Linked DNA regions of Prochlorococcus marinus subsp. marinus str. CCMP1375. The protein of the gene in region 1 binds, or shares a complex with, the protein of each later gene. Links are inferred from orthologs where the notes say so. Each region holds a gene or a part of one and is shown in the gene's direction. Other genes may lie near its edges. The genes, in order: pheT and pheS.

Region 1 (9,714 bases):
TTTTTTAAAAAGTGAATTTGGCATTTCTAATTTAGATGAATTGTTTAATGATAATGACCTATTTGATCTCTTTATGGATTGTCATTTTGTTTAGCTGTGGACAGAACTTTTTAAGTTCTAGCCTATCTGAGGTATTCCTTCGGTTTTTTTCGGTAGTGTATCTAGAGACACCAGGAGAGCGTTTCTCAGACGCTGGTGCGGAACGACACTCCGTACATTCCAAGGTTACAACTATCCTGGTCCCTTTTTTAGCCATAAGAACGTAGTATCGTTTTTACGATACTTTGTAGAACCTATATCCTACAAGCTGAAGTGTATTTTTAAAACCAATACTTTTAAACCGTAGGATCAATGAATAACAGAAAATCAAAATGAAGGTTTCGCTATCTTGGTTGAACGAACTTGTAGATATCCATTGTGATGTCGAGGAACTTGCTGATTCTCTTTCTATGGCTGGCTTTGAGGTGGAAGAGCTAATTGACTTGTCAGCTTCTCTTGAAGGTATTGTTACTGGTTACGTTATCGATATATCTCCGCATCCAAATGCTGACAAATTAAGCGTTTGCAAGGTTGATATTGGAAAATCCGAAGCTATACAGATTGTCTGTGGAGCAAAAAACATTCGATCAGGTATACATGTTCTAGTTGCTACTGAAGGGACTTACCTTAAAGATATTGATTTAACTATAAAGACTAGTCATTTAAGAGGTCAAATTAGTCAAGGTATGATCTGTTCCTTATCAGAATTGGGCTTGCCTCCTAATAACGATGGAATAGCAATACTTGAGGAAATGAATATTGCAATACCAAAGATTGGAGTATGCCCTAAAAAACAATTGGGATTAGACGAAATAATATTTGATTTAGCTATTACCGCTAATAGACCTGATGGGTTATCTATGGTCGGCATTGCTAGAGAGGTATCAGCTATAAATAACACAAAACTTAAATTACCTGCGATTGATTTATTACATAAAGATTACAAGGAATTTGACCATAATGTTGAATCAAAGAAATTTGCCTCTCGCAATGAAGTATACTCGTTAAATCTTATTGATAATCTTAATGGAAATAACGATTCGTCAGAAGAAGTAAAATCTAGATTAAGGAATGCTGGTATTAATTCTATAAATGCAATTGTAGATTTAACTAATTATACAATGCTAGAACAAGGTCAACCCCTTCATGCATTTGACGCTGATCTGCTTTGTGAGTTAACTGGAAAAGAGGTTACAATAAATGATTTTGGTATTAGAAAAGCAAAGACAGGTGAAAATTTAATAGGAATAGATGGGATTGATTATTCACTTTCTTCTAAAGTAGATGTTATAACTTGCTCCAATATCATTATCGCTATAGCCGGAATAATAGGAGGTAAGAATTCTTGTGTGAATAAGGAAACTAGAAAGATATGGTTAGAAGCTGCACTTTTCTCTCCTAGCTCTGTAAGAATTTCTTCTAGGGAGATAGGTAAACGTACTGAATCTAGTACTAGGTTTGAAAAGGGGATCTCACCCGAAATAACAATAAGCTCAGTTGAACGATGCCTCAATCTTCTTACTAAAACATTTGATTGTCAGATTCTAGAAAAATGGATAAACAGAGAATTAGTAATAGAAGAACAACTATTATTACTTAGAAGAGAAAAAATAAACAAAACCTTAGGGAAAGTAGTAGAACATAAAACAAATATTAACGCAGGTGACAATTCAAACAATATTGATAAATCAGGTGAATCACAAATAAATACACTAAGAAATATTGATGATCATGAGATAGAGCAATCTCTCATATCTTTAGGTTGTAAGTTACAAAAAGATGTTAAGGGTTGGCTTGTAGAGGTACCTGCTAATCGAAAATTAGATTTGAAGAGAGAGATTGATTTAATTGAAGAGATTTCTCGTTTAATTGGTTATGACAGATTTGACTCTAATTTACCAAATCCATTAAGACCAGGAGGTTTGACACCTAAACAGAAAATTGAGAGAAAGGTTAGAGAATCATTAACTTCTGTTGGTTTTCAAGAAGTAGTTACTTTGTCGCTTGTAGCAAAAGACCAATATAGTAAAAATCAAGTAGCAATATCTAATCCTCTGTTAAGTGAAACTAGCCATTTACGAACAAACCTATGGCAAGAACATTTGAATATCTGTCAGAGAAATATGGCTTATGAGCAAAAAGGATGTTGGATTTATGAAATAGGAAAGATTTATAATATTGATTCAGGAAGAATCAATGAAACAAGCTTATTATGTGGAGCTTTAGTTGGTAATAAATCAATTGGTCAATGGCAAACTGAGACTAAGAATTCATCGTTAGACTATTTTCAAAGTAGAGGTATTTTACACTCAGCACTAAATAGTTTAAATATAAATATCACAGATGAAAAGTTAGATGAAAACCAATTATTGCATCCTGGTAAGTCCTCCATGTTAAAACTTGAAGGTAAAGAATTAGGTTTTTTTGGAGAATTACACCCTTCTAAATTATCTGATTTAAATATTGATTACCCTATTTATATTTTTGAGTTAAATTTCAATTTAATTCTACAGTCTTCTACCCGTAAAAATAAGTTAAATATAAGTTTTAAACAATTCCCAACTGTACCTTCAATGGAAAGAGATATAGCACTATTAGTAGATAATAATATACAATCATTAGATATTTCTAACTTAATAATAAAAACGGGCCGTCCTCTCGTCGAAGATGCTTATTTGATCGATCGTTATGAAGGAGATAACATTCCAAAGGGTAAAGTAAGTCAGGCTTTTAGAATAAGATATAGAAAGAACAAAGATACCCTAAAGGAAGAGGAAGTTTCCCCTATTCATGATAAAATTAGAGAAAAGTTAAAGGTAGAATTTTCAGCTGAATTAAGAAGTTAATCTTTTTAAATATACTAATGTTTCTAAATGTGTTGTTTGAGGGAAAAAATCAAATGCAGTTATTGATATAATAGAATATTTATGTTCACGCAATATAAGTGATAAGTCTCTTGCTAACGTAGCTGGATTACAGCTTAAATAACATATATGAATAGGCATCAGTTTTGTAATAACATCTATAAGAGAAGGATCAAGCCCTTTTCTGGGAGGATCAAGAATCAAGAAGTCATTAGGTAAAAGGATTTTAGGCAAATATTTAGTTACATCTTGGTTTTCAAAAGTTATGGTTTTTATATTATTAATTTCAGCATTTCTTATAGCTATTTCATGTGCCTCATTATTAATTTCAATCCCGATTACCCTGTAGCCATCACTAGCTAATGGAATTGACATAGTTCCTATACCTGAATAAGCATCTATAATACGAACTATTTTATTAGTATTAGAAATTATATTACGAATACAATTAATAGCCTTTTCAGCTTCTACTAAATTTACCTGGAAGAATGATGTGCTTCCTATTAGAATATCCATATGACAAAATTTATCGTAAATATAATCTCTTCCAGTTAAGATTTCTGTAGTTGCTCCAAATATTTTGTTATTAGGTTTTGGTTGAATATTATTTAAAATCCCTACTACATTTGATTCACTTCCATTCAATTTATTTGTTATTGGAAATAGCAATTTTTTTATAGAAAAATTTGAAACAAAAGTGATTAAAACTTCATTTGTATTAATACCAGATCTAATAGAAATATGTCGTAATCCACCTTTTCGTCTGATGTCATGATCCGCATTAATGTGATTATCCTTTAGAATTAGTCTTATATCTGATAGGGCCTTATTTATTTTATGATCTAAGACAGGGCAATTATCTATATCTACAATCTTGTGACTATTTCGCTGGTAATAGCCAATGATTGTATTTCCGTAGCTTTCATTGTAGACAGGAAAGGTCGATTTATTCCTGTAGTGAAAGAATTGGCTAGGCGTAATAGAAATTGGTTCAGGAAAATCGTTTAATTTGCCAATCCTACTTAAAGCATTTATTAGCAATTTCTTTTTGATTGCAAATTGATAGTGGGGTTCTATTTCTTGCATTGAACATCCTCCACAGTCTGAATAAAAGGAACATTTAGGATTAACTCTTAATGGTGATTTCTTTATAATCTTGATAAGAGAGGCTAAGCAAAAGTTTTTCTTCATGTATTCACATTTAACTAGAGCTTCCTCTCCTGGTAACAAACCAGCAACTACAAGAACAAAATTGTTGTGACGACAAATTCCTCTCCCTGAAGTATCAATATCAGCACAGGTTACATGGCAGGTTTCGCCAGGCTGTATAACATTTGACGGATCAGTAGGCAGGGCTCATAACTAAAGGATTGTGAAAGTACCAGTTGTCTTAGCTGAGTCTATTTATGAGTCTTCCTATGAGTCCCATCTAATACATGTGACATAAAAAGTCGAAGACCTAATAGGTAAGTGGAGGAAGGAAAAATACAAAAGAGAACTGGTGGTGTTTGCGTAACTGCAGTAATGACAGTTACGCATATCTCTAAAGCAAGTCTATGATTGGTTTTTTCAATGCTAACATCTGTATGGACAGAGGTCGAACGCGAAATAGTTAATTTACGATTAAAACTCTCCACTTTTTAATGGCATGAGCTTCTTATAGGCAAAAACATTTAAAATTAAAGAAAAAATCTAAATTGCTTGTCTTATATTAGACTCATTGTTAGTCCTGCAATTGGACTCTAAGTAGACCAATGAGATCTGAGACTCACTTTTCAATACTTTTCTCATAAAAACCAAAATCGAGTAACCAAATTCTCGGAATAATAAATCCTATTGGAATAATGCTCATTGATCCCCTATGAGACTAATAGTAAGACTTGTAATAAGTCTCAATCTAGATTGATTAGACACTAAGTTGGTTTTTTCTTATATAAATCTTTTAATAGTTGATAAGCTTCATTGATCTTGCGCATAATTTCTGTTGAACCTCCAGAATCAGGATGATTTTGTAGTGCCTTTGTTTTATAAGCATCTCTGACTGTAGAAAGTGAAACTGATTTTCCTGCTGTTGTTGGCAAACCTAACAATTTTAGAGCCCCAGTTATAGTCATCGTTGACTCTAAAGTTTGGAAAGAGGTTACATTAGTTCTTCGCTTAAAACTATTAACAAACCGTCTAATCAGTGTTGGGATCCTATTTACTAAAGTGTGAGTAGCAAATGGATCTTCTAGTACGCCTGCCATAACAATTATTATTTCAAAAGATGGATTTTCTTTTTTCCAAAATGGGCACATTTTAGTAATCATTTCACTGGCTGCATGCCAAGTAAAAGGTAGATTCTGAGTATTATCTAAATACGGCCAGATTTCTCTGGCAAACCATATCATCGCTGCCTCAATTACCTCCTCTCTTGGTTTGTTACCATATAATGAAATCCAGTGGGAAAGAGACTCTTTAATACATAATTCGACTTCAGTTTCTTTAATTGTATGTATAATTGAATCATAATTATTATCTATGTTTTTAGACCTTCCTAGACTCTTTTTTAGTTTTTGAGCTCTGCTACTTACAAATCCAGGTAAATTGATATTTGATAATTTAGGGGATGGTTTTTCCTGCAATTTTTGTTCATCATTAGTATAATTGATACTTGGATTATTACCCAAATCTTTTTTCTCTATTATATCTGCATTAATTAAAACTATGGAATTGTCCTCTATATACTCAGTTGTTTGCTCTGCGCTATTATTAGACTCAATTAATTCCTGCTGATATACACCCTTGGTAAATAATTCATTAGTAGTGTGATTATTAATATCATCATTATCATTAAATAATGTGTCTAAAAGTCTCTCTAATACAGCTCCACGCCTTCGTAGTCCCCATTGAGTTTTTAATTCATCAAAACGTTCTATTAACTCAACTGGTAAATCAACTGATATTCGTTTTGATCCTTCTTTGTCAGATGATGGCACTGAAACGAACCGACTTATTTAAGGCTAATTCGCTAAATCCCTTTGTTCAACTCCATTATTTTCTTTTTACATATTGAAAGAGTACTAGATGGATATGTTTTATAGGTTCTTCAAAATCCCTTTGTTGTGTTTTTATGATCAATATCGTTCTCAACTCGCTTTGTTCAATAAATATCTCTATTATTAAAGAAAAATCATTATGTTTATCACTGACTTTTGCAATTCAAATGATTCATCTGCTCAAAGACGTCAGAAAATACATAAGAGAAAATTAGAACTAATGGTTTTCTACAGAGATGCTTTAGAACGTCGAATCTCAGCGTTAACAGCTTCTATTAAGACCTTAGAAGAGCAAATAAATCGAGATAATGAGTTGTCGGCTGATTCAATAAACTAATCAGCTACTACCTCTTCAAGTAATTTGATAGGACCATTCTTATTTAACCAATCATTATTAGATTTATTTGTTCCAAGAAGATATCCAGCAAATGCTAATGCATTTAGACTAAAACCATATGCATATTCCTTTGACCTACGTATTATTCCTATCCAATTGGGAGAGATTAATAAATTGTATGGGTAATTTGGTTTAGTCGAATCATCTGGAGCACCTAACCCTATCCGATCGCAAAGCCTAATATAAGTATTGTGCAAATCATAAGCAGTCTCATTCTTGATTGATCGTTTAGCAGAACATATATTTCTTCTTAGTAGACTACTTTCACATAGATTTATATTTTGATTTCCTTCATACCAACTCTCTAGTGGACATGATATATCTAATATTTTTCTCCTCAAAAGCTGTAAGTGTCTATGATTTTGACTGGCACCTGCTTTTGGACCACTATTAAAAAACCATAAGCCTGAAGTATCCTTTTCGACTGCTTTTAGAGCTTCCCAATCTGTTTGATTTAGCCAGCCATCCTGTGGATACCATTTTCTTGTTATTAATAACATATGACCTATCTGAACTGGATATTTATTTAGTATTAATATGTGATTATTTCCTATTGTATCTATTTGAAGTCGTTTATCCCATGGTCTAAATGGATTCTCCTTAGGCCCAAAGGTTGTAGAAAATTTAAAATTTATTGAACTAACTCTTCTATATTCAAATATTAAATTAGTAGCAGTTGATAAATATTCGAGATTAGTATTTATGGGTTTTAATGAAGAATTTTCTAGTGCATTCTTACTTAAGCTTAGGGACTTTATCCAGTAATTCTCTTGATTCACTTTATTATTCTGATAGTAGATTAATGTTAAAAAATTTATTTTATTTATATCATATTAACAAATTTCGTTTGATAATTATGAATATCATTTGCAATTATATATAAATCTGTGATTTGGCTTACTGGAACTTTATCTAATTTAAGGCCATACATTGCCTAAACAGCTCACTTCTATAGCCAGCCAGGAGCTGAGGTATCCCCAAAGAGCTATTCTTACAAAAAGCATTAAGCAGCCTTAGTAAGGGCCTTTAGGGGCTGAGGACGACTTCTGGAGATGTTTTAAATAATCTAATAGTTCCCACCTTTAGTTTGACTCTTACAGAGTTATAGATCCAATAGACATTATTTAACAAACAAAAAAAATTGATTTCATCTTGGGAGACCTATTCGCCCAAATCTATTCCACTGCAACACTTATCATTAAATCATACGCTTTTACTTTATGTTGAAATGCAAATTCCTGACTGATTCTTCTAAAAAAAGGTTGACGTGATAGGGGGGTGAAGGTTTAAAAATCAATCAGTAATACCTCCTCAATGGATTGGGAGTTCTCTGAAGACGCATCCTTCATCGCCTTATGCGACGCTTTCCGAGAAAGTGGCGAAAGCTCTGCAATTGAATTTCTAGCAAATGGCGAAGGTGAATTTCATTTTCATGAATTGATCCAGAATGCAGCAGGCGAAGGGATAGATCTTAGCGATGCTGAAGAAATGAGTTCCTTTCAAAATGATATTATCCAAATGCTTGAGATCCTTTGCAGCCAATAGTTTTAGCTGTGTCAGGCACTAAAATACTTTGCTTGAGAATGTAATGAAATAATAGCTGTTGTACTTTGTTCAGGAATTAGTTGATCTGACTCATCCATAGAAATTCCAATTCTACTAGCCTGCAGCCAATCTAATTGTTTCTTAGAGTCGCTTACATTTGGACATGCTGGATAACCAAATGAATACCTGCAACCTTGATATCTCTGAGCAAGAATATCTCTTATATTGTCTGGTTCATTAATAACGAATCCACATTCTTGTCTGATATTGGCATGAGAGTATTCGGCTAACGCTTCAGCCAATTGAACTGTCAATCCATGGAAATATAAATAATCTGAATACCTGTCCTCAGCAAATAATACTTGCGCGAATTCAGAGCTAACATTGCCCATAGTCACAGCTTGCATAGGTATATAATCAACTGGAGAATTCTCCTTCAAGGGGTTGTAGAAATCAGAAATGCAATACTTGTTATTTGCTTTTTGTCTGGGAAAGGTAAAACATCCTATTCTTTTCTTACCATCAAAATCAAATATCTCTAAATTATTTCCATTTGATCCACAAGGAAAGTAACCGTATACAAAAGCTGGTGAAATCAAATTATCTTCTTTTATTCTATTTATCCAATGGTTAAGAATAGAAGTAGCCTCTGTATCAATAAATTCCTGGTAGCTTTCCTTAGTTTGATCTTTAGTTTTCTTGAATTGCCATTGTCCGGCAAACAAAGCTCTTTTATCTAGGTAAAACATAAGATTATCTAAATTAATATTATCATCATGTACAATTTTAGAGCCTATAAATGGTGGTGATATAGATATTTCCTCTTTGATAACAGGCGATTTAGATGTAGATAACTTAATGGAGTTAGTTTTTGTAGGTGACGACTTTTCAGCAGCTTCTGATATTGAACAATTGGATTTTTCAAATAATTGTATTCCTGTTGGATTATGATCTAAAAAGCCCTTATAATTGTCCCATTTAGCGTTACTTTTAGCCTTCATATAAGCGTCCATAAAAGTTAAGTCTGTAAAAGCATCCTTGCCATAAATAACTTGACCTTTGTAAACATTATTGCAATCTTGATTGACAAATTTAGGTGTTAGCGCGGCTCCTCCAAGAATTACAGGTATGGATATTAAGTTGTTATTAAGCTCTTGTAAATTGTCCTTCATAAATGCTGTAGATTTGACCAGTAGCCCACTCATAGCTATGCAGTCTGCTTGGAATTTCTTTTGTGCATTTATAATTTCAGATATGTCTTGTTTGATACCTAAATTGATAACATCATAGCCATTATTAGTTAATATGATATCAACTAAGTTCTTTCCAATATCATGTACATCTCCTTTTACAGTAGCAATTATAAATTTACCCTTTGATTGAACAGACTCATTTGTCTCCATGTAAGGCTCGAGAACGGAAACAGCATATTTCATAGTTTCTGCAGATTGAAGAACAAAAGGAAGTTGCATTTTCCCTGAACCAAATAATTCTCCAACTACCTTCATGCCATCTAACAAAAAGTTATTAATTATATCCAAAGCCTTGTAATCATCAAGAGCAACTAATAAATGTTCTCTGAGGTCATTCTTTTCACCATCTATTATGTGCTTTTTAAGTCTCTCTTCTAATGGTAATGATTTAAGCTCATCAGTTCTTTGCTTTAGACTTTGAGATGTAACATCAGAAAACAAAGATGTAAGTTCTGTTAGTGGATCATAAATACATATGTCATCTTTATATAATCTCTTATCATATATCAAATCGATACATACTTTTCGATGTTCTGGTTTAATTTTTTGCGTGGGTAAAATCTTAGCTGGTGAAATAA
Region 2 (9,537 bases), 360 kb from region 1 along the record:
ATCTTTATTAATTCCACCAATTGCAAACCATGGGAGATTAGTTTTTAGATTGATTTTGCTGAAGAAATCAATACCTAATGATAAATCATTTTGCTTGGACTTGGTTTTAAAGATAGGGCCTATACCGATATAGTTGCAGCCTTGAGATGTGGCATTTTGAATTTCTTCTAATGAATGTGTACTTAATCCGATAATCTTTTGATGCCCTATTATTTTTCTTGCTGTTTGTATTGGCATATCTTTTTGCCCTAGATGAACTCCATCAGCGTCTACTGCTAATGCTATGTCAGCTCTATCATTTATTAAGAAAAGAGAATTGTAACTTTTGCAAATAGAAGCTAATTCTTTTGCTTCTGCAATCATTTGATTATCAGGAGTTTCTTTGCATCGATATTGAATCATAGTTACGCCTGCTTTTAGTGCTAACAAAACAGTCTTAATTAGTTCTGGATGAGTTCTTGTAATAAGGCAAAGTTTGCAAGATTTAAGTTTTTCATCAAGCATATTGAGGTTGGAAATTTTTAATATGATTACTTCTAAGTCATAGATCTCATAACGAATCTGTGCAGAAATTTTTGACAGTTTCGGGTGAGAAATGCGAGAGAATTCTTCTATGACTCTTAAAGCTTCTTGAATTCTCGCAAAGTTAGCTGAAAGTATTTGTTGAGGAAGAATTCTTTCCTTTTGAGCTGGATGACTCAACCCTGCACTTTGATCAGAGCTTGAGGACCTCGCGTTTTTGTATATTTCGTAATGCTCTTTCCCTAGTTGTTGCCTCCAGTTTTTTAAAGTTATAACCATATCTTTATTTTTTAAGCTAAATCTGCACCAGTCTTCAATTACACGTAGCCCTTCCCTTGCTCTATCTAAGTTGGCATCTATGAGCTGAGCCACATGTTGATCTGGATTAGGGGTGACAGACATCTATTTCGTGCCAACCTTTAAATGGTTGCATATTCCTTAGGTTATGGAAAAGGCAGATTTTGATAGCACCAATGTGCTGATTTGGGGAGTTGTCTTGCTGGGTGGAATAGGCTTTTTTGTGGTTTGGGGACTTGCTAATGCTTATCCCTCCCCATCTTAATTCTACCTTTGAGTAAGTATTGAAATAGCTTTTCTCGCGTCTAATTCAATTTGATTGCTTAGATCTTTTAGAGTTGTGAATTTCTTTTGAGTTCTTATTCTTTCTACAGGTTCAACAATTAAATCTTTCCCTTTTAGGTTTACTTGCTTATTTAAAACATGAACTTCTGTTGCTGATGGAGCATGAGGATTGATGGTTGGTTGCGGTCCCAAATTCATAATTGCAGGGCTAAAAGATTTTTCATCAGATGCTCTCGTCATAACTGCATAGACTCCCTGACCTGGAAGCAGCTTGCTTCCATCAATCTCTAGGTTTGCTGTAGGCCATCCTAATTTTCTTCCGATACCTTTCCCTGGCACAACTTTCCCACCAAAGCTATAAGCTCTTCCTAAAAGAGAATTTGTTAATTTTATATCACCATCTTTTAAGGCTTCTCTAATTCTGCTGCTACTCATACGGCCTTGGTTATCTTCAATTATCTCTAGAACTCTGACTTTGATATTTGCTTTTTCCCCAAGTTCTATCAATTTGTCAGAATCACCTTCTCTGTTTTTTCCAAACCTGAAATTAGCTCCTACTGAAATTTGTTTTGCTTGAAGGTTTTTGATGAGGATTTCATGAAAGAATTCATCTGCACTTAAGGATGCTAAAGAAAGGTCAAATGGAACCAGAACTAATTGCTTTACTCCTAAGTGTTCAAGTAACAAAGCCTTTTCTGAGGGAAGATAAAGTCGAAGCTTTGATTCTCCATAAAGGACTTCTCGTGGATGGGGCCAAAAGCTTACAACTGTAGGAACAGCAGTTGTATTGCTAGTGATTGTTTTTATAACGCTTCTATGGCCAGCATGAAGGCCATCAAAGCTCCCAAGAGCTAATGCCGTAGGGAGACGAGCTTGAAGTGGAGAACAGAGTGATATCAAGATGAGCGTGCAATTTTCTCGTTTTGGTGGCAAGTTTGACTTAATGCCGTATTGATTTTGATGGCTGAGCAGCCCGATTTTCCTTTGCTTGCATTAGGCATGCGTCGTATTGGATGGATACGCTTTTGGTTCCAAACAGTGCTTGGAGTTGTTGTGATTGGTGTGTTGCTTTTTAACAATATAGGAAGCAGCTTGGCAAGAAATTCAGAGAGAGCATTGGGCCTTGGGCCAGGATTATCCCTTACCACTTTGGCTTTCTTCTTATTGTTATACAGCCTTTGGCAGGGTTGGTTGATAGTACTTGCTGGTAGATCAATTAATACCCCAGCCAGACCTAGCAGAGCTGAGACAAGCAGATTGTTAAAAAGGGGTTTAATTGTTGATCTGTTGGGATTGGTTTTTTCCTCTGTTGGATATCAATCTTTAGCAGGAGCGCTTTTTGTTCAAGCCTCTATGCAGGCTCCTGGTATTTCTATCGGAGCTGGGGTTAGATCAATGGAGAATTATCCAATTACTTCTTTGGAAATGCTTTCGGTACTAAGCAATACTCAAGTACTCTTTGCACACTTGATTGGGTTGATCTTTTCTCTTTGGCTGCTTCAGCGGATCTATCGTGTGAAATGATCTTATTAATTTAATTTAGGTAAATCATTAACATTACCTCGCCAAAATAAATCTGGTTGTATAGGAGTAAGAGAAGGTGAGTTCGTTTCTATTTGGGATACGTCACTAGGCCATTCTTTAGGACCATCTCCAGCAGATTCAAGGTCTTTGACAGCTTCTCCCGCCAGCCAATAATAAGCATTGCCCCTAGGATCTTTACGTTTGCTAAATTGCTCTTGATATTGGCGAATAGATAACCTAGTCCATCCTGGTTTACCCATTTGCTCTGAATCGCAAGGAGGAATATTTAAATTGAGAAGTAGTTTTTTAGGCCATTTCTGGTTTATTGCATTTTCAGCAATATTTAATGCTAATTCTCCAGCTAGTTTGAATTTGCGCCATTGAAAACTGGCTATGCTTACAGCTAGAGATGGAATACCTTCAAGAGTTCCTTCAAGAGCAGCTGCGACAGTTCCAGAACAGAAAATATCTGTGCCCAAATTTGGACCATGATTGATTCCTGATAAAATAAGATCTGGCTTTTCTTTAAGAAGTTCATTCAATGCAAGTTTTACGCAGTCCGCAGGTGTTCCGCTACATCCCCATGCCTGAATTCCTTCATTAAAAAGCTCATCTGCTCTTTCTGCTCTAATAGGAGCTTGTAATGTGAGCCCATGCCCTGTTGCAGAGCGCTCTTGATCAGGGCATACCACAGTTACTTCATGCCCTCGACTTGCAGCTGCAATTGCCAGAGTTCTTATTCCTTCCGCAAACACACCATCATCATTACTAATTAAAATTTTCAAAGGTTTCATGGATGAAGTGTGCTCTTTAGGAAAATTAGGCCCCATGTCTGTCTAAAGTTTGTATTCAATTCCTTTTTCTTGTGAGTCAAAACGAATCTCTTAAACAACTAACTGATTCCCTAGAAGGGTTAGAGAAGGAGGCTGCAAATGATATTACTCTTTCAAACGATAAGGAATCTCTAGAAAATTTGCGTATTCAGTTGCTTGGGAAAAAAGGGCGTTTATCAAAAATTCTTGGCTCTATGGCAACTTTAAAAGGATCGGAAAGACCATTAATAGGACAAAGGGCAAATTTATTGAAAAATCAACTTCAACTACTTATTACAGATAGATTAAATACTTTAAAGAAAAAGGAACTAGATGAATTAATCGCAAGTGAAAGGATTGATGTAACTGCTCCTCCAATTGGGACCCCTTTCGGCCACAGACACCCTTTGCTGACAACAACAGAACATATCGTAGATCTCTTTTGTGGTCTTGGTTATGAAGTTCATGAGGGTCCTGAAATAGAGAATGATTTTTACAATTTTGCTGCCTTAAACATTCCAGAAGATCATCCTGCTAGAGATATGCAAGATACTTTTTACTTGAGTAATAACTTACTTTTAAGAACTCATACATCACCTGTCCAGATTAGATGTTTAGAGAATAGTGCCCCTCCAGTTAGGATTGTTGCCCCTGGAAGGGTTTATAGACGAGATGCTGTAGATGCAACTCATTCCCCTGTTTTTCATCAAGTAGAAGTTTTAGCAATTGATGAGGGTTTGGATTTTAGCCATCTTCGCGGAACTGTTATGGCTTTTCTAAAAGCTTTCTTTGGGGATTTGCCTGTGCGGTTTAGAGCAAGTTATTTTCCTTTTACTGAACCTTCAGCAGAGGTTGATGTTCAATGGAGAGGTAAATGGCTTGAGGTTATGGGGTGTGGGATGGTTGATCCTTCTGTTTTAGAGGGGTTAGGAATTGATCCTGAGAGGTGGTCTGGATTTGCGGCAGGACTTGGAGTTGAACGTTTTTGTATGGTTCGACATGGTATTGATGATATTAGAAGGCTTTATACAAGTGATCTGAGATTCTTAGAACAGTTTTAATTAGTTAGAGTGAATAAGTTATTTGCTTGTTTTTGTCAGTGCCTAGGCTAGGACTGATTTTGAATGATGGTAAGGAGCTCGCTTTAAAGGCTGCTCTCAGCATTGAGTCTAAGCTGGAGAAATCTGGATATGAAGTAGTACGAGTAAGCAGTTCTGGAGGGATGGTTGGGTTTGCCAATCCAGATCAACATATGAGAACCCTTGGTTACAACGCTTGTGTCCCCGAAGGTTTTGATCCTTCAATGAAATTAGCAATTGTTTTGGGAGGTGATGGCACCGTATTGTCTGCAGCTCGACAGACAGCGCCAGTTGGAGTGCCAATACTTACAATTAATACTGGCCATTTAGGGTTCCTTTCCGAGGCATATCTCCCTGATATAGATAAAGCTTTAGAACAAGTACTTGCAAGTCAATGGGAAATTGAAGAGAGAACTAGCCTTGTTGTTAGTGTAATGAGAGGAGAACAAAGGCGATGGGAAGCTCTTTGTCTTAATGAAATGGCATTGCATAGAGAACCTTTGACGAGTATGTGCCATTTTGAAATATCTATAGGTAGACATGCTCCTGTTGACATTTCAGCTGATGGAGTCATCCTTTCAACCCCTACAGGTTCCACTGCTTATTCTCTTAGCGCAGGTGGCCCTGTTATTACACCTGATTGCCCAGTGCTGCAGCTGACTCCTATTGCTCCTCATTCTTTGGCCTCTAGAGCACTTGTCTTTAGTGATTTAGAACCCGTTACGGTTTTCCCTGCGACACCTGAAAGATTGATGATGGTAGTGGATGGCACAGCAGGTTGTTATGTCTGGCCAGAAGACAGGGTTCTAATTCGAAAGAGTAATCATCCAGTAAGATTTATTCGCTTGACTGATCATGAGTTTTTCCAAGTGCTTCGCAAAAAGTTGGGATGGGGATTGCCTCATGTTGCAAAACCTGAAAAATATTGAACTAAAAAATCATATTCTTATTTTAATTTTCCTTTAATAATAAACACTGGATTCATTGGAAGAAGACGAGTCCCTTGCATTAAGGGAACACCTCTAAAGTTTTGATGTTGACTGATTTTCACATCACAGCCAGCTTCTTTTAAAACTAGAATTGTTTTTTCAAGATGCTCCAATGTTGCTAAAGGGATAACTATTATCCCTAGAGGTTGAATGAAGCTAAGAATTATTTTTAGAAGAGTATCTTTACGACTATTCCCTCCTCCTAAAATCACTCTATTTGGTTTTGAAATATGAATAGGAATTGATTCTTTTTCTAGAAAATTAAGAGCTTCTCCTTCAATTACTATTTCTGGCTTAACAGATAAGCGCTTAGCATTTTCATTGATTAACTCTTTACCCCCAATACGCTTTTCAATCATCAATAATTTTAAGTTTGGCCTTAACCTTAAAGCTTCCAATCCAATAGTTCCTACTCCTGCACCTATGTCCCAAATAACACCAGTTTCTGGAAGCTCAAGATCTGCTAATACTTGAGTACGAACTTCTCGCTTTGTCATAAGTCCAGGTCGATCAGCATGTTGCAGATAGAAACCATCTTCTATTCCAAATAATGGGAGCTCTTTTTTGGTCTTGATAATTTTTTTTTCTTTTATAAGAACTACTAGATGCAATGGATCTAACTTTGATAGCTTTTCATTGGAAAATATTCTGAAAATACGTTCTTCTTTGTGTCCTAACTTTTCAAATATCCAAAAAGCATACTGGTCTTCAAGTTCAGAGGAATGAAGTATCTCTCGAACTTCGTTTGCACCTCCTTTATTTGGATCTATTAGTATTCCAATCGCGTTAGGCCTTTGTTGTAAAAGATTAAAGAGAGGGCTGGCATCTCTACCATGCAAACTTATCCAGCTTGTATCTTGCCAAGGCCTCTTTAATTGCGCAAAAGCTAGTTGCAATGAAGTAGGTGAAGGATGGAAGATTAGTTGCTCTGATGGAAAATGATTAAGTAGGACTCTTCCTATTCCAAACCAAAGAGGGTCTCCACTTGCTAGCAAAACTGTCTTTTGATTTCGTTGCTTCAACCATTCGATTAATTCATTGGGTTTATCGCTTGGGAAAAGCTCTGGAGAGGGGGCATTTGCAGCTTGATGCTCCCACCATTCAACGAAATTATTTAATATTCTTTTAGGAGCAGAAATATTTTTTGCTGAGAGGATTAATTGTTGGAGTTCCAATGGAAGACCGAAAACTCCTGAGGCTGTAACCCCAACAACATTTATTGGAAGAAAAGCTTTGTCAGAATTTATATTGTTTCTTAGCATATGAAAAAGCTCTTTTAATAGATTAATTGATTAGATTCTTTTTGCTTCTTTTAAGGCTCATTGGAAAAGTCAAACCATTCGACAAATAAAGATCTTATTAGGCGGCAGCGTCAACATGAGCTTTTGATAGCGCTTATTCAACAACAAGATGATTTGGAATTAATGGATGCAGAAGGACCAAGGTTTGATGCTAAAGGTGGCAATGCAGCTGACCCTGCCAAATGGTTAGACCGTAATCGACGAGTTTTGGCCAAATACCAATCATTGGTTAATTCTTCTATAACTTTGGATGCCTTGCTTGATTCGGAGGGTATTCAATGTGATTAATCTTTCCAATCAAAAGCATATTAAGTCAATTATTGACTTTGGACTCGTATTAATTTCTTGTGCATTACTCTTACTAGTAGCTTCCCCCTCGGAAGCAAAGTTAGAATTTTTTCAAAATGAAAATGATTATGAAATGCAAAGAAGCTTGGAAAGTTTAAGAGATCTTGACTATCAAACTTGGCAATTAGTTGTTTATCCTAAAGCAGAAAATCAAGATGAATTGGTTCTTAGGATTATAGGATTTACAGGAAGTCTAAGGTTAGATCATCCCGAAAAATTACAGGTAAAATCTGGTATTAAGTCTTGGAACCTTTCAGATATAACTTTAGAGAACCCTCAATTGTTTGAAGATAATCGCGATGCTGCGGCTGAATTTGAACTTGGACCTTTACTAATGGATCTCAAAAATGATCGTCCATTAAGGTTGTCCTTGAGAGACGGTTTTAATGAATTGCCTGTACCTCCTTATCTTGTTAATGAGTGGCGATCAATGAAGAAAATTCATTTAGAAAATGGCAACTAATTTAAATTCGCATATATGGGAACCATGGATGTTCCGTGCAATAAATTTAGCTTCTTTGGCTGAAGGTCAAACTAGTCCTAATCCTTTAGTTGGTGCTGTGATATTAGATGAAAAGAATAGACTTGTAGGTGAAGGGTTTCATTTACGCTCTGGAGAGCCTCATGCTGAAATTGGCGCTATAGAACAAGCTGGATCATTAGCAAAAGGCGGGACACTTTTGGTTAATCTTGAGCCATGCTGCCATAGGGGTAAAACGCCTCCTTGCACTGATGCAATACTTCGATCCGGTATCAAAAGAGTTGTTGTTGCAATCCAAGATCCTGATCAAAGGGTCTCCGGCAAAGGAATAGCCTTTTTAAAGGAATCTGGGATTGAAGTTGTTACAGGGATACTGGAGAAGGAAGCTGCTTTTTTGAATAGGGCGTTCATTTTTCGTAATCGAACTGGAAGACCTTGGGGAACACTTAAATGGGCAATGAGCTTTGATGGGAGAATTGGTCTGTCAAATGGAAAAAGTAAATGGATAAGTGGAGAAAAATCCAGGAAAAGGGTTCATTCTCTTCGTGCCAAGAATGATGCTGTAATTGTTGGAGGTGGAACAGTCCGATCTGATAATCCACTTTTAACTACTCGAGGGATTGCTGATATAGAACCTTTAAGAGTTGTCTGCAGCTCAACCCTTGATCTTCCAAAAGAAGCTCAATTGTGGAATACCGAGCTTGCAAAAACCTTGATTTTTTATGGGCCTGAAAGTGATGCCAGGTGTTTAGAAAACTTGCCATCGGGACCAGAGAGACTTTGTCTCGAGGAAAACACCCCTATAAAGGTTATGGAGGCTCTTGCTCAAAGAGGATGCAATCAAGTCTTATGGGAATGTGGTAGTTCACTTGCAACAAAAGCAATACAGCAGAATTGTGTTCAAGAGTTGAGCTTATTTTTATCACCAAAATTGTTAGGAGGAGTTTCTGCAATGACACCATTGGCCGATTTTGGGTTTAGTTCAATGGAACAAGTTTTCAAATTGAAAGAGGTCTCTTCAAATAAATCAGGGGAAGACTTTGTATTAAATATGCTTTTTGATAATTATGGGTAGATTTTTTTTCTTCTCTCGTTCGGTTCTTACACCTAATTTTCTTTCTCTGATTTACGCATCTTTGTTAGTTTTATATTCCTTTGAATTTTGTACCCATGCCGATTCGCCAAGATGAGAATCAGCCAAATAGGCGATTCGGCATAATAAATCTAGTTTTAATTGGTTTTGGAGCCCTTCTGCTTCTTAGTAGTTTTTTCCCTAACCAAAATATTCAAGTACCAAGAGTTCCTTATTCCTTATTTATTAATCAAGTCAATGATGGAGAAGTCAAGAGGGCCTATATAACACAGGAACAAATCAGATACGAATTATCTGCTCCCACTGAAGGTGCTCCATCTGTATTGGCAACTACGCCAATTTTTGATATGGACCTACCTCAACGTCTAGAAAATAAAGGTGTCGAATTTGCTGCAGCTCCTCCTAAGAAGCCCAATATTTTTACAACTATTCTTAGTTGGGTAGTACCGCCTTTAATTTTTATTTTAGTACTTCAATTCTTTGCACGAAGGAGTATGGGTGGAGGCGGAGCTCAAGGTGCGTTGAGCTTTACCAAAAGCAAAGCAAAAGTATATGTTCCTGATGAAGAATCAAGAGTTACTTTTGACGATGTAGCAGGTGTTGATGAAGCTAAGGATGAATTAACAGAAATAGTTGATTTCTTAAAGAGGCCTCAACGTTATTCTGATATTGGTGCCCGTATTCCTAAAGGAGTCTTGTTAGTTGGACCTCCTGGAACAGGCAAGACCTTACTTTCTAAAGCTGTTGCTGGAGAAGCGGAAGTTCCATTTTTCATTATTTCTGGCTCAGAGTTTGTTGAACTTTTT

Evidence for each region.
Region 2: the proteins of pheT (region 1) and pheS are in contact, whole or in part, in a crystal structure (PDB 6P24), measured with the Escherichia coli proteins. The link is inferred for Prochlorococcus marinus subsp. marinus str. CCMP1375 from one-to-one orthologs.

The regions. Positions count from the first base shown.
Region 1 is NC_005042.1:880,117-889,830, reverse strand. What follows is about bases 1-3,128. They hold pheT (phenylalanine--tRNA ligase subunit beta), read left to right. Parts: upstream 1-371; coding sequence 372-2,885; downstream 2,886-3,128. Other genes in these bases: rlmD (23S rRNA (uracil(1939)-C(5))-methyltransferase RlmD), read right to left, coding at 2,874-3,128; rpmG (50S ribosomal protein L33), read right to left, coding at 59-256; rpsR (30S ribosomal protein S18), read right to left, coding at 1-24. Outside these bases: more of rlmD, read right to left, coding at 3,129-4,193; PRO_RS04745 (hypothetical protein), read right to left, coding at 4,304-4,540; PRO_RS04740 (DnaJ domain-containing protein), read right to left, coding at 4,817-5,881; PRO_RS04735 (hypothetical protein), read left to right, coding at 6,081-6,278; PRO_RS04730 (ATP adenylyltransferase family protein), read right to left, coding at 6,275-7,117; PRO_RS04725 (hypothetical protein), read left to right, coding at 7,653-7,883; metH (methionine synthase), read right to left, coding at 7,895-9,714.
Region 2 is NC_005042.1:1,243,167-1,252,703, reverse strand. Bases 2,547-5,497 are described here. They hold pheS (phenylalanine--tRNA ligase subunit alpha), read left to right. Parts: upstream 2,547-3,493; coding sequence 3,494-4,501; downstream 4,502-5,497. Other genes in these bases: PRO_RS06605 (bifunctional cobalt-precorrin-7 (C(5))-methyltransferase/cobalt-precorrin-6B (C(15))-methyltransferase), read right to left, coding at 5,466-5,497; PRO_RS06610 (NAD(+) kinase), read left to right, coding at 4,540-5,448; surE (5'/3'-nucleotidase SurE), read right to left, coding at 2,634-3,422; PRO_RS06625 (DUF3611 family protein), read left to right, coding at 2,547-2,628. In the rest of the region: PRO_RS06635 (thiamine phosphate synthase), read right to left, coding at 1-924; PRO_RS06630 (bifunctional riboflavin kinase/FAD synthetase), read right to left, coding at 1,087-2,037; more of PRO_RS06625, read left to right, coding at 2,065-2,546; more of PRO_RS06605, read right to left, coding at 5,498-6,770; PRO_RS06600 (hypothetical protein), read left to right, coding at 6,831-7,097; PRO_RS06595 (DUF3122 domain-containing protein), read left to right, coding at 7,090-7,620; bifunctional diaminohydroxyphosphoribosylaminopyrimidine deaminase/5-amino-6-(5-phosphoribosylamino)uracil reductase RibD, read left to right, coding at 7,610-8,713; ATP-dependent zinc metalloprotease FtsH, read left to right, coding at 8,809-9,537.